One region of the Microlunatus sp. M237 genome, then DNA from elsewhere that is predicted to be linked to it. Evidence: predicted binding sites of a transcription regulator. Region 1 holds the regulator's gene; the other holds the start of a gene.
What was found. The regulator LexA, encoded in region 1, represses DNA repair genes until DNA is damaged. The targets are predictions, from matches to a motif close to TCGAACANNTGTTCGA.
Positions count from the first base shown of each region.

Region 1 (9,135 bases):
TGCTGAAAGGGCGGACGAACTACGCCTGCCTGCTGCGGGTCCGCGACGGCGTTGCCGAGGACCAGGCCACGCTGATCTCGGCCAGCGACCTCGCCGACACGATCCGGGTCGCGCCGACCAGTGCCGAGTCGAGCATCGGGGCCGAGGTGCTCGCCCTGCGGGAGTGGGCCGAGAAGCAGTCGACCGACGGCGGACTGGCTGATCGCGACGACGCGCCGACCCACACCGACCGGTCCTGGCAGCAGGTCTCGATCCCGGTCCGTGAATGCCTGGGGGTGCAGCGTTGCCCCTATGGCGACGGTTGCTTCGTGGAGAAGTCGCGCGAGACCGCGCGCTCGGCCGATCTGGTCGTCACCAACCACGCGCTGCTGGCCATCAATGCCATGCACGGCGGCACGGCCCTGCCCGAGCATGACGCGGTGATCATCGACGAGGCACACGAGCTGGTAGCCCGGGTGACCGGGGCGGCGTCGGCCGAGCTGAGCCCGCAGACCATCGAGCGGAGCGGTCGGCGGGCGATGACATACCTCGAGGACGAGCTGGCGCTGGAGCTGCTGGAGTCAGCCGACGCCTTGCGAACCGCGCTGGACCAGACGCCGCTGGAGCGGGTGGAGGATCCCGATGCAGCGGTGGTCGCGGCCTTCGCCGCCATCCGCAACGTGACCCGGCGCGCCGTCACGGCGATGTCGACCGGTGAGGACAAGCAGGATCCCGACAAGCGCCAAGCCGCCGCCGCAGTCAAGGAGGTCTTCGACGTCGCGGAGCGGATGGCCGGCCTGAACGCCCACGACGTGGTCTGGGTCTCCGAGCGGGAGCGGTTCGGCCGCGAGGCGCACGTCGCACCGCTGTCAGTGGCCGGTCTGATGCGCCAGAGCGTCTTCGCCGAGCACACCACCATCCTGACGTCGGCGACGCTCAAGCTCGGCGGGGACTTCGCCGGCGTGGCGTCGTCGGTGGGGCTGCGCGCCGCCGAGCAGGTGGACAGCGACGCGCCACCCGCGACCCGCACCAAGGCGGAGGAGGGCAGCGACACGGCAGCACCCTGGCGCGCGATGGACGTCGGCTCGCCGTTCGACTATCGGCGCCAAGGCATCCTCTATGTGGCGAAGACGATGCCGCCGCCGGGGCGGGACGGGCTGTCCGAGGAGGCCAAGACCGAGATCGCCGAGCTCGTCTGGGCGGCGGGGGGACGTACCCTCGGGCTCTTCTCATCCCGGCGCGCGGCCGAGGCGGCGGCCCAGCACGTGCGCCGTCAGCTGCCGAAGATGACCATCCTGTGTCAGGGCGACGCGCAGCTGTCCGAGCTGACCCGCCGGTTCATCGCCGAGGACGAAGCGAGCCTGTTCGGCACCTTGTCGCTGTGGCAGGGCGTCGACGTCCCGGGGGCCACCTGCCAGCTGGTCATCATCGACCGGATCCCCTTCCCCCGGCCGGACGAGCCGCTCACCCTGGCCCGGCAACGTGCGGTGGCTGAGGCCGGCGGCAACGGGTTCATGGCGGTGGCTGCCACCCATGCCGCGCTGCTGCTCGCGCAGGGGGCCGGCCGGCTCATCCGGCGGATCTCCGACAAGGGCGTCGTCGCGGTGTTGGACCCCCGCCTGGTGACAGCCAGGTACGGCAGCTTCTTGAAGTCGTCGATGCCTGACATGTGGCCCACCACCGACCGGGAGACGGCGGTGCAGGCTCTGCGCCGGTTGGCCGGCACCGACTGAGCGGACCGTCGGCCCATCGGGCCGACGACCGGCGGGCAGCGGTGCGTTCGGCTGCCTCTGGTCAGCGGGTCGATCCTCTGCGACGCTGGCCAGATGGAGCACACCTACGACGTGGACCTCGCCGTCATCGGCTCGGGTCCGGGCGGTCAAAAGGCCGCGATCATGGCCGCGAAGCTGGGTCGCCGAGTCTGCGTGGTGGATCGGACGGCCATGGTCGGCGGCGTCTGCGTCAACACCGGCACCATCCCCTCGAAGACGCTGCGCGAAGCGGTGCTGTATCTGAGCGGGATGCAGATGCGGGAGATCTACGGGGCGAGCTATCGGGTCAAGGCCGATATCACCGTCTCGGACCTGTTGGCCCGGTTGCAGTACGTGATCGGGCGCGAGACGGAGGTGATCCGGGCGCAGCTGATGCGCAACCACATCGAGCTCATCGCCGGAATCGCCCGGTTCGTCGACCCGCACACCCTCTCGGTCGACACCGACGGGCCGCAGGGGAGTCGCACCGTCACGGCGGCCAAGATCGTCATCGCGACCGGCACCACACCGGCCCGACCGCCCCAGGTCGAGTTCGACGGCGTCCGCGTCCTCGACTCCGACCAGATCCTCACCGTCGACCACGTGCCCGACTCGCTGGTGGTCGTCGGTGCCGGCGTCATCGGGGTGGAGTATGCGTCGATCTTCGCCGCCTTAGGCACCCGGGTGACGCTGGTCGAGAAGCGGGCACAGATGCTGGACTTCTGTGATCCCGAGATCATCGAGTCGCTGAAGTTCCATCTCCGCGACCACGCCATGTCGTTTCGATTCGGCGAGGAGGTCGCCTCGGTGCAAAGCGCCGGCGTGGGCACGATCACCACCCTCGCCTCCGGCAAACGAATTGCGGCGGAGGTGGTGATGTATTCCGCCGGGCGGCAGGGAAACACCGACGCGCTCGACCTGGCTGCTGCCGGTCTGGTCGCCGACCGGCGGGGGCGGCTGGAGGTCGACGAGCACTACGCCACCGCGGTGCCGCACATCTATGCGGTGGGCGACGTGATCGGCTTCCCGGCGCTGGCGGCGACGTCGATGGACCAGGGCCGCCTGGCCGCCTCGCACGCGTTCGATGAGCCCGCCAACGAGCTCCTGGGGCTGCAGCCGATCGGGATCTACACCATCCCGGAGATCTCCTACTGTGGCCGCTCGGAGCTGGAGCTCACGTCGGAGGCGATCCCGTTCGAGGTCGGCATCTCCCGTTACCGGGAGCTGGCCCGCGGCCAGATCATCGGTGACTCCTACGGAATGCTGAAGCTGATCGTGCACGCCGAGACGCGCGAGATCCTCGGCGTGCACGTGTTCGGCACCAGTGCCACCGAGCTCGTCCACATCGGGCAGGCAGTCATGGGATGTGGCGGGACGGTGGACTATCTGGTTGACACGGTTTTCAACTACCCGACGCTGTCCGAGGCCTACAAGGTCGCAGCCCTGGACGTGGCCAACAAGCTCCGGGCGGTGACCCGCTTGACGACGGCGATGGTCACCGCCGAGCCGAGTCTGCTCTGACCGGCACCGCGGCTCTCGAGCCACCGCGGGCTCTGGTCGCCGTCAGAGCCGGCGCAGGACCGCGACCACCTTGCCGAGGATCGAGGCGTGGTTGCCGTCGATCGGGTCATACGCCGGGTTGTGTGGCAGCAGCCAGACCTGGTCCCCGTCACGCTTGAACGTCTTCACTGTGGCCTCGTTGTCCAGCAGCGCTGCCACGATGTCGCCATTGTTGGCGGTGGACTGCTGCCGGACGGCCACCCAGTCGCCGCTGCAGATGGCTGCGTCGACCATCGAGTCACCGCTGACCTGCAGCAGGAACATGGTGCCTTCGCCGACCAGCTGACGGGGGAGCGCGAAGACGTCCTCGATCCGCTCCTCGGCCAGGATTGGCCCGCCGGCCGCGATCCGACCCAGCACCGGCACGTGCACCGGCTCCGGGTACGCGTCGCCGACGCCGGTCTCATCCGCGGCCGTGGTGGTGACCGGTCCGAGCGCCGCACTGCGCGCCGCGGCCTGGCCGTCGCCCGGCAACAGGACCTCGAGCGCCCGTGGCCGGTTGGGGTCACGCCGCAGGAAGCCCTTGGCCTCCAGCATCTTGAGCTGGTGCGCGACGCTGGAGGAGCTGGCCAGGCCGACTGCCTCGGCCATCTCACGAATGCTCGGCGGATAGCCCCGCGAGTCGACGGCGTCCTTGATCACCTCGAGGATGCGTCGCTGGCGCGGGGTCAGACCGCTGGAGTCGGCGGGGCCGTCCGGGAGCGAGCTGACTGATGCATGCTCGCCGAGCTGGGCGGCGACGTCGCTCGCACGCGGGCGCCCGCGGCGGTTGCGCGGTGGAGTGGGGGCGGTGGTGTCGTCACTGTCTGCCATGAGGCTGAACATAGAGAAGCCGACTGACAAAATCAAACACCTGTTCGAGCGTGTCGCGACGGGCGGAGTGCGTCGGCTGCGGTTCACGCCGCCCCCGCAGGAACGATGCCGGAAGAACTGTCAGTGGTCTCTGGTGTGCTTCTTCCATGAGCCGACACGCCTCGAACACACGTACGAATGTGCTGGACGTCGGATCGTCAGTGCGATACAAATCAAACACACGTTCTATCGAACACGCGTTCGATGCCTTCCCGAGGAGCAGCACCATGAGTGCAATGACCATCGCAGGTGTGACCCCCGCAAGTGTGACCGGCGCGGGTGTGACCCGCGCCGGTGCGCAGGACCTCACCGCCGCGCGTCGCTCCGGCGTCCCCGCGGCGCCCGGACGGACCCGCCGACCGGCTCACGGCGCCGGGCGGGGCACCGGCCCGGTCACGCGGCCCCTGCGGCCGGTCCCGGCCCCGACCCTGGCGCGGGGTGCCCGGCCGGCGACGGCGTCCTGCAGCGTCGCGGCCCCGAGCGGATGGCGGCTGACCGATCGGGGGATCGCTGTGGTCCTGGTGCTGGGGCTGATGATCGCCGCAGCGGCAGTGACCGTCGTCGCCATGACCGCGCTGCGCGTGACCGGCGACAGCTACGAGCCGGTCACGTCTTCGTACTCCGCCCAGGGGTGATCCGCCGGCTGATGTCGACGCCGGGGGTCAGTGACCGCGATCGGGCGCATCGACGACGACGGTCTTGACCAGCTTGTCAGCGAAGGTCTGCTTCTTCTCGTCCCACAACGGCCACAGATAGCCGATGTAGGCCATCCCGTCGAGGATGTGGACGAGGTCGCGGACGAATGCGTTCATCGCGCCGATCGGCTGGCCGGTCTGCTCGCTGATCAACGTAATGTGCGTGACCCGCTTTCCGAGCGACTGGCCGGTGCGTCCGGCCACCACCCAGCGGTTGTAGATGGACCACCCGATGGTCGCCAGCAGGAGGACGAACCCGATCACCATCAGCGTGACCCCGCCGGTGAGGTCCGGGTTGCTGCTGCTGCTCGTGCTGACCACCCGCGAGATCCAGATGGCGTAGCCGACATAGAAGATGAGCTGCCCGACCAGGCTCGGGGCATAGTCGATGAGGTAGGCCCCGACCCGCTTGCCCCAGGTCGCATAGTCGGAACGGAGGGCCGGGACGTAACCCGCGCCCGGATATCCGCCGTAGGGCTGGCCGGGCTGCTGACCCGGTCCCGGTTGCCACACCCCGCTCTCTGGCTGCTGCGGGTACGACGCCTGCCCGTACCCACCGGTCCCGTACGGCGGCTGTTGGTTTGCGGACTGCGTCCATCCATACTCCGGCTGCCCGTCTCCCGCCTGGCCGTACTGGGGTTGTCCGTATTGGGGTTGTCCGTATTGGGGCTGGCCGGACTGAGCTTCACCGTATTGGGGCTGGCCAGACTGAGCTTGGCCGTACTGGGCCTGACCGTGAGCGGGCTGGGTGGAAGATCCGGTCTGGCCGGCGTCGTTCTGGCGTGCGGGATCGGGTCCGCCCGGTTGGCGGTCGTTCCACTGGGGAGGGTGCGATTCGGTCATGGCCATCCTCGTGCGGGGTGCGGGTCGCGGAGCATTCTAGGGCCGCCGAAGGGTCGTCGGATCCTGTCGCCGAAGTCGGTCGATCACCGGGCGGGCACAATGGAGCCATGGGCACCAGCTACCTCGCCAAGGAGTTCCGCCCCAGCCGCGGGCTGGTGGCGCTCGGTGGCTTCGTCGCCTACGGGATCGGGCTGAGTGCTCTCTATGCCGCCACCGGGCTGGGCCTGCCGTGTCCGCTGCGGAGCCTGACCGGTTGGGACTGTCCGCTCTGCGGCGGGACCCGGATGGGGGCGGCGCTGCTGCGGCTCGACATCGCCCAGGCGTTTCGCTACAACCCCGTCGTCCTGATCGGGCTGGTCGTGGTTGGTGTGCTGGGGCTGCTGTGGACCGCGGAGGTTCTCGGCGGCCCACGGGTCCGTCCACCGGCCAGGATCGCTGACCGTCTGCGGCGGGTCCATCCGACCCGCTGGCTGGTTCTCGTCGTGGCTGCCGGCGTGATCTACACCGTGCTGCGCAACCTCAGCTGAGCTGCACCCGCACCGCAGGCACTGCCGGCCAGTCGGGCGCACCGGGCGATCGAGCGCGAGTCTCTGCGGCTGTACGGCTGCCGCGACAGGCTCGCCCGCCAGCTCTCTCGACGACACGCGCTAAAAGTGTCAGTGGCCTTGCGGACAATGAGGTTAGGTCGTACCGTACCTATATCTAGTAGTTACACCCGTGTGCTTCCTCCACAGATAGTGGTTGGTTGTCCACACTGGTCCACAGGCCGACCACAGGCTTATCCCCAGATCTATCCCCAGGCGCCCCCGGAAGGAGCCTCCGTGCACTGCCCTTACTGCCGTCATACGGACTCCAAGGTGCTCGACTCCCGGGCCGCCGAGGATGGCTGCAGCATCCGTCGCCGTCGCCAATGCCCCGCCTGCGAGCGTCGCTTCACCACGGTGGAGCAGATGCAGCTGGTGGTGGTGAAGCGCAGCGGCGTGGTCGAGCAGTTCAACCGCGACAAGGTGATCAGCGGGGTCCGCAAGGCCTGCAAGGGCCGCCCGGTCGACGAGACGCAGCTCGCTCGTCTCGGCCAACTGGTCGAGGACTCGCTGCGGGCCTCCGGCCAGATGGAGGTCCCCGCCGACGAGGTGGGCGTGGCGATCCTGGGACCGTTGCGTGACCTCGACCAGGTCGCCTACCTGCGGTTCGCCAGCGTCTATCGCCAATACCAGTCAGTCGACGACTTCGAGGCCGAGATCGCTCTCCTCCGGGTGGAGCAGGAACCGCTCGGCATCGAGCCGCTGATCCCAGACCGGGGTGCAGAGAACACGGTCAGCCGGTTCACCCCGCACAAGCTCACTCCGGGTCGTCAGAGCCCTTGATCGGCCCGCTCGACTCCGAGGCAGGGCCCGCACAGCAGGGGAAGGCTCGTGCGGGCTCTGCCCCGGTCCCAAGGCTCACCTGCACGTCGTTTCCAAACGTCACACCCCCCGCTCCAGTCCATCCCCCGTCAGCACGGCAAGAAAGAGGCGCACATGACCGAGACCACGCGTTCAGCGAACGGTCGTCCCGAGACCCGCAAGCCCCGAGGAAAGGCCGCCGGCCTCTCCATCGGGCGGGTCTTCACGACCGAGGGGGTACACCCGTACGACGACGTCACGTGGGAGCGTCGCGACGTCGTGCAGCAGAACTGGAAGACCGGTGAGGTGGTCTTCGAGCAGAAGGCTGTCGAGTTCCCGGACTTCTGGAGCGTGAACGCCTCGACCATCGTGACCACCAAATACTTCCGCGGTGCTCTCGGCACCGAGGCACGCGAGCAGGGTCTCAAGCAGCTGATCGACCGCGTGGTCAAGACGTACCGCAAGGCGGGGGAGGACTTCGGCTATTTCGCCGCGCCGGTCGACGCCGAGATCTTCGAGCACGAGCTGACCTGGATGCTGCTGCACCAGTACTTCAGCTTCAACTCCCCGGTCTGGTTCAACGTCGGCACCCTGTCGCCGCAGCAGGTCAGCGCCTGCTTCATCTTGTCGGTCGACGACTCGATGGACTCGATCCTGAACTGGTACAAGGAAGAGGGCTTCATCTTCAAGGGCGGTTCGGGGGCCGGGCTCAACCTGTCCCGCATCCGTTCGTCGAAGGAGCTGCTGAGCTCCGGTGGGACCGCGTCCGGTCCGGTGTCGTTCATGCGCGGCGCCGACGCGAGCGCGGGAACGATCAAGTCCGGTGGGGCCACCCGGCGTGCGGCGAAGATGGTCGTGCTCGACATCGATCACCCCGACATCGAGGAGTTCATCGAGACCAAGGTCAACGAGGAGCACAAGATCCGTGCTCTGCGTGACGCTGGTTTCGACATGGACCTCGGCGGCAAGGACATCACCTCCGTCCAGTACCAGAACGCCAACAACTCCGTCCGGGTGACCGACGAGTTCATGCGCGCCGTGGAGGAGGGCGGCGAGTTCGGACTGCGGGCCCGCCAGGACAACCGGGTGATCGAGACCGTCGACGCCCGCGAGCTCTTCGGCAAGGTGGCCCAGGCCGCCTGGGGCTGCGCCGACCCCGGCATCCAGTACGACGACACGATCAACGACTGGCACACCAACCCCGAGACGGGCCGGATCACCGCGTCCAACCCCTGCTCGGAATACATGAGCCTGGACAACAGCTCCTGCAACCTGGCCAGCCTCAACCTGCTCAAGTTCCTGCGCGACGACGACACCTTCGACGCCGAGCTGTTCGAGAAGGCCGTCGAGCTGATCATCACCGCGATGGACATCTCGATCTGCTTCGCCGACTTCCCGACCGAGGCGATCGGCCAGACCACCCGTGACTACCGCCAGCTCGGCATCGGCTACGCCAACCTGGGTGCGCTGCTGATGGCCACCGGCCATGGCTATGACTCCGACGGCGGCCGGGCGCTCGCCGCGGCGATCACCTCGCTGATGACCGGTACGTCGTACCGTCGCTCAGCCGAGCTCGCCGCGATCGTGGGCCCGTACGCCGGGTATGCCCGCAACGCCGACGCCCACCAGCGCGTGATGCGCAAGCACCAGGCGGCCAACGACGCGCTGCGTACCGTCGGCTCGCTCGACGCCGATGTGCACAAGCGCGCCATTCAGGCCTGGGACGGCGTGATCAAGCTCGGCCAGTCCAACGGCTTCCGCAACGCCCAGGCGTCGGTGCTGGCCCCAACCGGCACCATCGGCTTCATGATGGACTGCGACACCACCGGCATCGAGCCGGACTTCTCGCTGGTCAAGTTCAAGAAGCTGGTCGGCGGCGGCTCGATGCAGATCGTCAACCAGACGATCCCGCGGGCGCTGCGCAAGCTCGGCTACGCCGAAGAGACGGTCGAGGCGATCGTGGAGTACATCGCAGAGAACGGTCACGTCATTGACGCACCGGGCCTCAAGACCGAGCACTACGAGGTGTTCGACACCGCCATGGGTGCGCGCTCGATCAAGCCGATGGGT
Region 1 covers NZ_JBXHBL010000003.1:847,720-856,854, reverse strand. Annotated here, with positions in the region: gene AC1XX3_RS15020 (ATP-dependent DNA helicase) at 1-1,712, shown strand, start outside; gene sthA (Si-specific NAD(P)(+) transhydrogenase) at 1,806-3,251, shown strand; gene lexA (transcriptional repressor LexA) at 3,294-4,103, opposite strand; gene AC1XX3_RS15005 (hypothetical protein) at 4,370-4,777, shown strand; gene AC1XX3_RS15000 (RDD family protein) at 4,805-5,680, opposite strand; gene AC1XX3_RS14995 (DUF2752 domain-containing protein) at 5,788-6,207, shown strand; gene nrdR (transcriptional regulator NrdR) at 6,502-7,047, shown strand; gene AC1XX3_RS14985 (vitamin B12-dependent ribonucleotide reductase) at 7,201-9,135, shown strand, end outside.

Region 2 (9,135 bases), on a different contig from region 1:
GGTTCGTACTTCTGTTGGTCCTGGCCGTCGTGGGTGGCGGCGCGATGCTGTACACCCGCCGTGCCACGCGTACGCGTGAGCTGGCGCAGCAGGCCGAGCTGGACAACCAGCTCTCGGTCTCCAAGCGCGCCGCGGACGAGGACGTCACCAAGTTCGGTGAGGAGCTGCAGCGCCTCGACTCCGACGTCGCGGGCCACTCGCTGGACGAGATGATGCAGCAGGACTACCAGCGGGCCCTGGATGCGTACGAGAACGCCAAGACGTCGCTCGACGCGGTCCGCAAACCCGACGAGATCAAGCACGTCACCGAGATCCTTGAGGACGGCCGCTATGCGGTGGCCTGTGTCAAGGCCCGGATCGCCAAGGCCCCGTTGCCGGCCAAGCGTCCGCCCTGCTTCTTCAACCCGGCCCACGGCCCGTCCTCCCAGGACGTGGATTGGGCCCCGGCCGGTGGCGTCGCCCGCGCCGTGCCCGCCTGCCCGGCCGACGCCGAGCGGGTCCTCGCCGGCGCCGACCCCTACATCCGCACTGTCCAGGTCGGCGCCCAGCGGGTGCCGTACTGGGAGGGTGGCCAGGCGTACGCACCCTGGGCCCAGGGCTACTACAGCCGCTGGCGCGGTAGTGACCTGATGACCGGTGCGCTGGTCGGTGGCTTCCTGTTCGGCGGCATGGGCAACATGTTCGGCGGCATCGGCGAAGGCGTCGGCGGGATGTTCGAGGGCCTCGGCGACGGCCTTGAGGGCATGGGCGAAGGCATCGGCGACATGTTCGGCGACCTCTTCGACTGAGGCTGGTCAGCCGAGCCGGTTCTCCACCACACCGCAGCGGCGTGCCAGCGCCGTCAGGGTCTCGGAGCAGCCCGCGTCGATCTTCTGGGTGGCGAACTCGTCACCCCGGGTCGCTCCGCGGTTGATGATCACCACTGGCAGCTGCTTCTTCCACTGGTGCCGGACGAACCGTAGCCCCGACATGACGGTCAGCGACGACCCCGCGACGACCAGCACGGCGGCCGAGTCGACCAGGTCATAGCAAGCCCTCACCCGCGGCCTGGGTACCGACTCGCCGAAGAACACCACGTCAGGCTTCAGCGGTCCGCCGCACACCTCGCAATCGGCCAGGACGAAGTCGTGGTAGTCGTCCACCACCGCATCGCCGTCGGGTCGCAGCTCGGCGTGCTCGAGCAGCGGGGCTGCCCCGATCTGGGGGTTCGCCGCAGCCAGCCGCTCCTGGACCCGGGCCCGCGAGCACCGCGTCCGGCAGTCCAGACAGACGACCACGGCGATGTCGCCGTGCAGGTTGATCACCGTTCGGCTGCCGGCGAGCTGGTGCAGACCGTCGACGTTCTGGGTGATGACGCCGTGCAGACTCTGGGTCTGCAATGCGGCCAGAGCCCGGTGTCCCGCGTTGGGTGCCGCGGTGCCGATCTGGCGCCAGCCGAGATAGGACCGCGCCCAGTAGCGCTGCTGCGCGGTGCGGGACCCCACGAACTCGCTGAACTGCATCGGGGTGGCTCTGATCGACGTCGGCCCGCGGTAGTCGGGTATGCCGCTGTCGGTGGAGAGCCCGGCCCCGGTCAGGGCGACCCAGCCGCGGTCGTTGATCAGGTCGGCGACGGCCCCGATCTGGTCGTCGACGACCTCAGGGTCGAACGAGCTGGTCAACGCTGTGCCCGTGCAGGCGTCGGGCCGCCTCGGCGATCGAGCCGGTCAGCGACGGGTAGACCGTGAACGACCCGGCCACCTGGTCGACTGTGAGACGCTCAGCGACCGCGATGGCCACCGCGTAGATGAGCTCGCTGGCCCGGGGTGACACGATCACGCCGCCGACCACGATGCCGGTCGCGGGCAGACAGAAGAGCTTGACGAAGCCGTCCCGGATCCCGCGCATCTTGGCCCGCGGGTTTCCCTTGAGCTGGAGCGTGACGCTGACGGCGCGGACCTCGCCGGAGTCCACCTGGTTCTGGGTGCAGCCCACCGTCGCGATCTCGGGCGCGGTGAAGATGTTGGACGACACCCGGCGCTGGTCGAGCGGTGCGACAGCGTCGCCGAGTGAGTGCCACATGGCGATCCGGCCTTGCATGGCGGCCACCGACGCCAGCATCAACACTCCGGTGCAGTCGCCGGAGGCGTACACCCCTCGCGCGGACGTGCGCGACACCCGGTCCACCTCGATGAACCCGCGGTCGTCCAGCTTGACGCCGGACTCGGCCAGGTTGAGGCCGGAGGTGTTCGGGATCGAGCCGAGGGCGAGCAGGCAGTGTGAGCCGGTGACGGTACGCCCGTCGGTCAGGGTGACCAGCACCTCGTCGCCGTTGCGGACCACCGACTGGGCGCGGGAGCGGGACATGACTGTCATCCCCCGCCGCTTGAACACGTCTTCCAGCACCTGGGCGGCGTCGGCGTCCTCGCCGGGCAGGACGCGGTCGCGCGAGGACACCAGCACCACCTCGGCGCCGATGGCGTCGTAGGCGCTGGCGAACTCCGCCCCGGTGACGCCGGACCCGACGACGATCAGTCGTTCCGGCAGCTCGTCGAGCTGGTAGACCTGCGTCCAGGTGAGGATGCGCTCACCGTCGGGGACGCAGTCGGGCAGGATCCGCGGGTGCGCACCGGTGCTGAGCAGGACCACGTCGGCGTCGAGTGTCTCCACGCCGGTCTCGGTTTCGACCACCACCCGCTCGGGCCCGTCCAGGCTGCCGCGACCCTTGATCACCCGGACGTTCTCGCGCTCCAGCTGGGCGCCGACGTCGACCGACTGGGCCTCGGCCAGTGCCAGCACCCGGGCGTTGACCGCCGCCAGGTCGATCTGCACGTTGGACTCCGCGGACCGCTCGTTGGAGGGACCGAACCGAAGCCCGAGCACCCCGGATCGCTTCACCTCGCTCATCACCTCAGCGGTGGCGATCAAGGTCTTCGACGGGACGCAGTCAGTCAACACAGCGGACCCGCCGAGCCCTCCGGACTGGATCAGGGTCACGTCGCCGCCGAGCTGGCTGCCCACCAGCGCTGCCTCGTACCCTCCGGGGCCACCACCGACGATCACTACGCGAGTCACACGCCTCATTCTTCCACGGGACGACCGGTACCCTCGCCTGTGTGCTCTATGCCGCGTACGGAAGCAACCTCGACCCTCAGCAGATGGCCGCGCGCTGTCCGCACTCTCCGCTGCGGGGCACCGGCTGGCTGACCGGCTGGCGCATCACCTTCGGCGGCGAAGGTTTCGACGGCGCTCTGCCGACCCTGGTCGAGGACCCCGACTCGCACGTCTTCGTCGCTCTCTACGACGTCACCGGTGCCGACGAGGCAGCCCTCGACACCTGGGAGAGCGCCGATACCGGGCTCTATTCCAAGGTTCGGGTGCGGGTGAAGACCCTGGACGGCGAGGAGTCCTGCTGGGTCTACGTCCTCAACGACTTCGAGGGTGGCCTGCCCAGCGCACGTACCCTCGGGCTGCTGGCCGACGCCGCCGAGGCCGCCGGCGCCCCGGACGACTATCTGGCCGAGCTGCGGTCGCGGAGCTGTAACAGCGGCTGGTGAGGCCTGGCGCCGGCGCCCGACGACAGCGCCCGCCGCAGGTGGGGCGCTTATAGTGCCGGTGTGACCACACCTGTCGACGTGCCCACCTCCCCCTACGCGCTTGCGGGCGACGCCGGAGCCGCTCTGCTCCAGCGATTCGACGTCCCGAGCGTCGATGTGGCGTTCGTGCTCGGATCCGGCTGGTCCGCGGCCAGCGACGCCCTCGGCGAGCTGATCGGCGAGTGCCAGCTGGCTGAGCTGCCGGGATTCTCGGCTCCGGTGGTCGTCGGTCACGGTGGCGCCCTACGGCTGGTCCGTACGCCGAACGACAAGATCGCCGCCATCTTCACCGGCCGGACCCACTTCTATGAGGGTCGCGGGGTCGCCGCTGTGGTGCATGGGGTCCGAACGGCGGCGGCCGCCGGGGCTCGCACCCTGGTGCTGACCAACGGCTGCGGCGGGCTGAACCCCGCGTGGGGACCGGGCACGCCGGTGCTGATCCGCGACCACATCAACTTGACCGGAGTCAGCCCGCTGGTCGGGGCGACCTTCGTCGACCTCACCGATGCGTACGCCGGCCGGTTGCGGGACCTGGCCCGAACGGTCTCGCCGGACCTGCCCGAGGGCGTCTACGTCCAGTTCCACGGACCGAACTACGAAACGCCGGCCGAGGTGCGGATGGCCGGCGTGCTGGGTGGCGACCTGGTCGGCATGTCGACCACGCTGGAGACGATCGCGGCACGCGAGGCGGGGATGGAGGTGCTCGGCATCTCGCTGGTCACCAACCTGGCCGCCGGCATCTCCCCCGAGCCGTTGTCGCACACGGAGGTGATCGAGGCGGGAACGGCGGCGGCACCCCGCCTGATCGCCCTGATGAGTGGCCTGGCCGGTGTGCTGTGATGCCGCAGTCGGGCCCGCGGCTGTCCACGGAGCTGCACGCCCAGGTGGCGGCGTGGCGTGAGCAGGATCCCGACCCTGCGACCACCCAGCAGCTGGTCGAGCTGACCAGTCGGGCCGAGGCCGGGGACGACGAGGCCGCCGCCGAGGTGATCGACTGCTTCGCCGGGCGGCTCGCGTTCGGCACCGCTGGGCTGCGTGGCGCGCTCGGTCCGGGTCCGAACCGGATGAACCGGGTCGTGGTCGGCCAGGCGGCCGCGGGACTCGCCACCTATCTGAGCGACGAAGGTCTCACCGGTGGACGGGTGGTGATCGGCTATGACGCTCGACACCTGTCCGACGTCTTCGCCCGCGATACCGCGGAGATCCTGGCGGCGGCGGGGTTCCAGGCGCTGCTCACCGCTGCCCCGGTCCCGACCCCGGTGGTGGCCTTCGGGATCGGCCATCTCGACTGCGTGGCGGGCGTCGTGGTGACGGCGTCGCACAACCCACCGCAGGACAACGGCTACAAGGTCTATCTCGGCGACGGGTCCCAGATCGTCCCGCCGGCCGACGTCGAGATCGCTGCGCGGATCGACGCGGTGGCCGCCTCGTCGCTGTCGGAGGTACCGCGCTCGCAGGACTACCGCCTGCTGGGCGGCGAGCTGGTCGAGGGCTATCTCGACCGGATCGCCTCGCTGGTCGGGCCCTCCGACCCGCGGGAGCTGTCCTGGGTCTACACGCCCCTGCACGGCGTCGGCGCAGCGGTGGTGGCCGCGGCGATCGAGCGGACCGGCTTCGCTGCTCCCAGCATCGTGGCCGCGCAGGCCGAGCCCGACCCCGACTTCCCCACCGTCGCGTTCCCGAACCCCGAAGAACCGGGCGCCATCGACCTCGCCCTGGCCCAGGCCGAGGAGCTCGGTGCCGATCTGGTCATCGCCAACGACCCCGACGCCGACCGGTGCGCTGTGGCGGCGCCGATCGGCGGCCGGTGGCGGATGCTGACCGGCGATGAGCTGGGTGCCCTGCTCGGTGACGACGCGCTGCGCCGGGGGGTGGCCGGGACGTACGCCTGCTCCATCGTCTCCAGCTCCTTGCTGAGCGCCATGGCGAAGGCACACGGTCAGCCCTTCACGGCGACGCTGACCGGCTTCAAGTGGATCGGCCGGGTGCCCGGTCTGGCGTTCGGCTATGAGGAGGCCATTGGCTACTGCTGCGACCCCGCGGCAGTTCCCGACAAGGACGGGATCTCTGCCCTGGTGCGGATTCTCGTGCTCGCCGCGGCGCTGAAGGCGGACGGGAAGACGGTCGCCGACCGGTTGGACGCCATCGCCCGCCGCTACGGCGTGCACGCCACCGACCAGCTGTCCGTACGGGTGCAGGATCTGACGCTCATCGCCGACGCCATGCGGCGCCTGCGGTACCAGCCTCCCGCCACCTTGCTGGGACAGGCCGTGACAGTCACGGACCTCGCCGACGGTACGCCGGAGCTGCCGCCGACCGACGGGGTGTTGTTGCGCTCCTCGGCGATCAAGGTCGTCGTCCGCCCATCGGGTACCGAGCCGAAGCTGAAGTGCTATCTCGAAGCCCGGATCCCGGTCGACCAGAGCCAGGACCTGCTGGCCGCGCGGGCCGCCGCCGGAGCGATGCTCGATCAGCTGCTGGCCGAGATGAGCGACATCCTCGGAGTCTGACCAGACTTCGGGGCCGTCAACTGATGACGGCACCCCACGGTCAGGTACGCCCGCGGTTGCCGGACGCCGACGATCGCGATCCAGCCCTGGTCGATAGGTCCGGTGACTGAGCGACATCAAGATCGTTGGCGCACAAGGCGCGCGGCGCTCAGGCATCGACCAGCATCTGCACGGCTGTCGCGGCCGCGGCCCGCTCACTCCCCCGCGGCCGGTGTTGTCGTTCGATCGTCCGGTTGAGGTGTCGTCGTCGGATGCGGTTGTTGATCATGGGGATCTGGCTGGGGTCGGCCCACCGGGGAGGGGTCCACGCTGGTAGCCCGTCAGGGTTGAGGGTGCAGGTCCAGCCACGTTGTTCGAAGTGGGTGTGGTGGTAGCGACACAACAACGTCAGGTTAGCCACATCGGTGGGGCCGCCGTCGATCCAGGGGATGAGGTGGTGCCGGTCGCACCATTCCGGTGGGTGGTCGCAGCCGGGAAAGGAGCAGCCACCGTCGCGGGCGATCAATGCATACGTCTGGGTGCGGGTGGCGATCCGCCGAGTTCGACCCAGGGTGAGTGGTTCACCGGTGGCGCTCAGCAGGGTGGGGATGATCTCTGCTTCCCCGGCCAACGTGAGGAGTTGGGTCGGGGTGAGCAGGGTGTTGGTGCTGGTTTCCGCGTGGCCGGTGCGGTGCAGCAGGTCGTCGGCGCTGATGGTGACGATCACCGTGGCCGGGGTGCCGCCGGTGTCGGGCAGCCCACCGGCGCGTAGGGCTCGGCCGGTGAGGTCGGCCAAAGCGTCATGCAGCCGCTGCCCATGCGTCCGCGCATCCACCGTCGGGTTCGCCGCCCCAGTGCCATCCACTCGTGGTTTGGCCAGCGGTGACAGCACAGCCCACAACGCCGCCCCTGTGTCGCCAGTCAACCGGCCCTCCAGCACCCAGCTGCCATCCCTGCCGGCGACGAGGCGCAGATGCCGCCGGTCTTGCTGGAGTTGCTCGTTGGGCACTGATCCGTCGGGGTCGTAGGCCTCGACCAGCTTCGTCGCGATCAGCCGCAGATCACGTGGGGCGAACGTACGGGCGTACCCGGTCAGCTCCGCCTCAGCCTCCACCACCACCGACGGGTCGTAGGCGGGATGGTCGAGCTGCTCCAACGCTCGCTCGATGATGTCAACCTGCTCGGCACTGACTTCACCCCCATCCTGGGCGGCGGCCAGGACCGGATGCGCCGGTTCGATCTCCATCCCCTGCATGGTCCGGTGAGCGCCCAACGTCCGGGCGGCCCGGACCCGCCGTCCCGCCTCACCATCGGACACCCGCAACAGCTGCACCAGCAGTGCTTTGGTGGTGCGGGCATTCAGCTGATCGGCGACCTGCCGCTCGTCCAGATCCGACACCAGCCGGTGATCCACCACCGACATCCGGTTCCGGACCCGTTCCAGGTCGACGGCGAACCGCAGCAGGTCCGGATCATCCAACTGATCCAACCCACCCGAGCCCAGCGCAGCGATCAGCCGGTCCAGCGCTCCCGACAGCTCCGTCAGGGCATGCACCGCGGGAGTCGTGTCCGACTCGTTGTCCGATCCCCCGATCGCAGCCATACCTCATATTATTCGAACACCTGTTCGATAACAATACCTCCGGCGCACTTCTTCAGAGAAATCTTGCGCTGCCGAGCTACGGCCGCGACGACCACCTGGTGCCTCGAGGCGGCATAGGCTCTGGGATGTGCTCGACGACGACCGCCTGCAGGCGATGGCTGGTGACTTGTGCGGCGTGAGGGGCGTACGTGCCGTGGCTCTCGGCGGGAGCCGTGCCCGCGGCACGCATCGCCCGGACTCAGACTTCGACCTCGGTATCTACTACGAGGAGGACCTCGATCGTGACGCGCTAGAGGATCTCGCCGCTCGATGGGCTGGCGAACCCGTGCCGGTCACGTCGCCCGGCGGCTGGGGACCGTGGGTCGACGGCGGTGCGTGGCTCACCCTCGATGGGACTGCGGTGGACTGGATCTTCCGCGACCGCCGCCGGGTCGCCGAGCAATGCCAACGAGCGCGCCGCGGAGAGTTCAGCTTCCACCCGCAACCCGGCCACCCGCTGGGGTTCCTGGACATCTCCTACGCGGGTGAGGTCGCTACCTGTGTCCGGCTCCGCGACGACGACGCGATTCTCGCCGAGCTCGCTGAACAGGTATCGCCTTACCCCGAGGCGTTGCGGATCGCCCTGCTCCAAAACATGTGGCAGGTGGACTTTCTGCTCGATGGAGCAAAGAAGGGCGCCAACGCCCCGGACGTTGCCTACGTCACGCTCTGCCTGGTGACCGCGGCCATGATCACGGCGCACGGCTGGCATGCTCTCGCCGGCCACTGGGTCACCAACGAGAAGGCGCTCGTACCAGGCGTCGATCGGCTGCCCGTCGACACTGGCGGTTTCAGCGACGTGGTCGCCTCCATCCTCGGCACCGTCGGATCGACGCCCAATGAGCTCCACCATGCGATCACCGCGATGCGCCACGCACCCCGCCCGAACCTGCCCTAGTCACGATCCACCCGAACCCTCCCGCAACCACCTCTCGATCCGAGACGCGTTCGTCGGGCCGAGACCCAGATCCAGCCGGGCAGAACACCAAGGGATGAAGTCCTAGATCGTCATCGTGCCCGAAACCACCGCCGACGGCATCAGCGCCACACACCTCAGCTCGGGCGCCGCAGCGCCTGGTGCAGCACAGCGCGCACAGCGCGACTCACCGGCACCGGCGGCTTGCCCGACAGCACCCGAAGCTGATCGCGCTTGGTCGAGCGCGCCGCATAGAACCGGTGCACCAGATCGTCGTCCAGCCGATAGAAGTGCTGCAGCACCTGATATCGATCCTCCGGCGTCGCCGCCTGGAACATCATGGTGTTCAGCAGGCGATAGTAGCGACGCCCGGCCCAGGTCCGCTCAGCATGATCGCGGGTCAGTCGCAGCAGGTTCGGGTGATCAAGATCAACTTCATTCGCGATCATCGTCGCCAGTCGCACCGAGTCCGGAAAGGAATAGCCAGTCGTCGGATGGAACAGTCCGGCTCGC
Region 2 covers NZ_JBXHBL010000001.1:502,017-511,151, forward strand. Annotated here, with positions in the region: gene AC1XX3_RS02340 (hypothetical protein) at 1-788, shown strand, start outside; gene AC1XX3_RS02345 (NAD-dependent protein deacetylase) at 795-1,661, opposite strand; gene AC1XX3_RS02350 (NAD(P)H-quinone dehydrogenase) at 1,639-3,054, opposite strand; gene AC1XX3_RS02355 (gamma-glutamylcyclotransferase family protein) at 3,096-3,536, shown strand; gene AC1XX3_RS02360 (purine-nucleoside phosphorylase) at 3,597-4,415, shown strand; gene AC1XX3_RS02365 (phospho-sugar mutase) at 4,415-6,085, shown strand; gene AC1XX3_RS02370 (HNH endonuclease signature motif containing protein) at 6,234-7,667, opposite strand; gene AC1XX3_RS02375 (nucleotidyltransferase domain-containing protein) at 7,795-8,604, shown strand; gene crtY (lycopene beta-cyclase CrtY) at 8,760-9,135, opposite strand, start outside.
Region 2: AC1XX3_RS02370 (HNH endonuclease signature motif containing protein) is a predicted target of LexA. The motif match lies at 7,680-7,695, and genes of this name have one in related genera.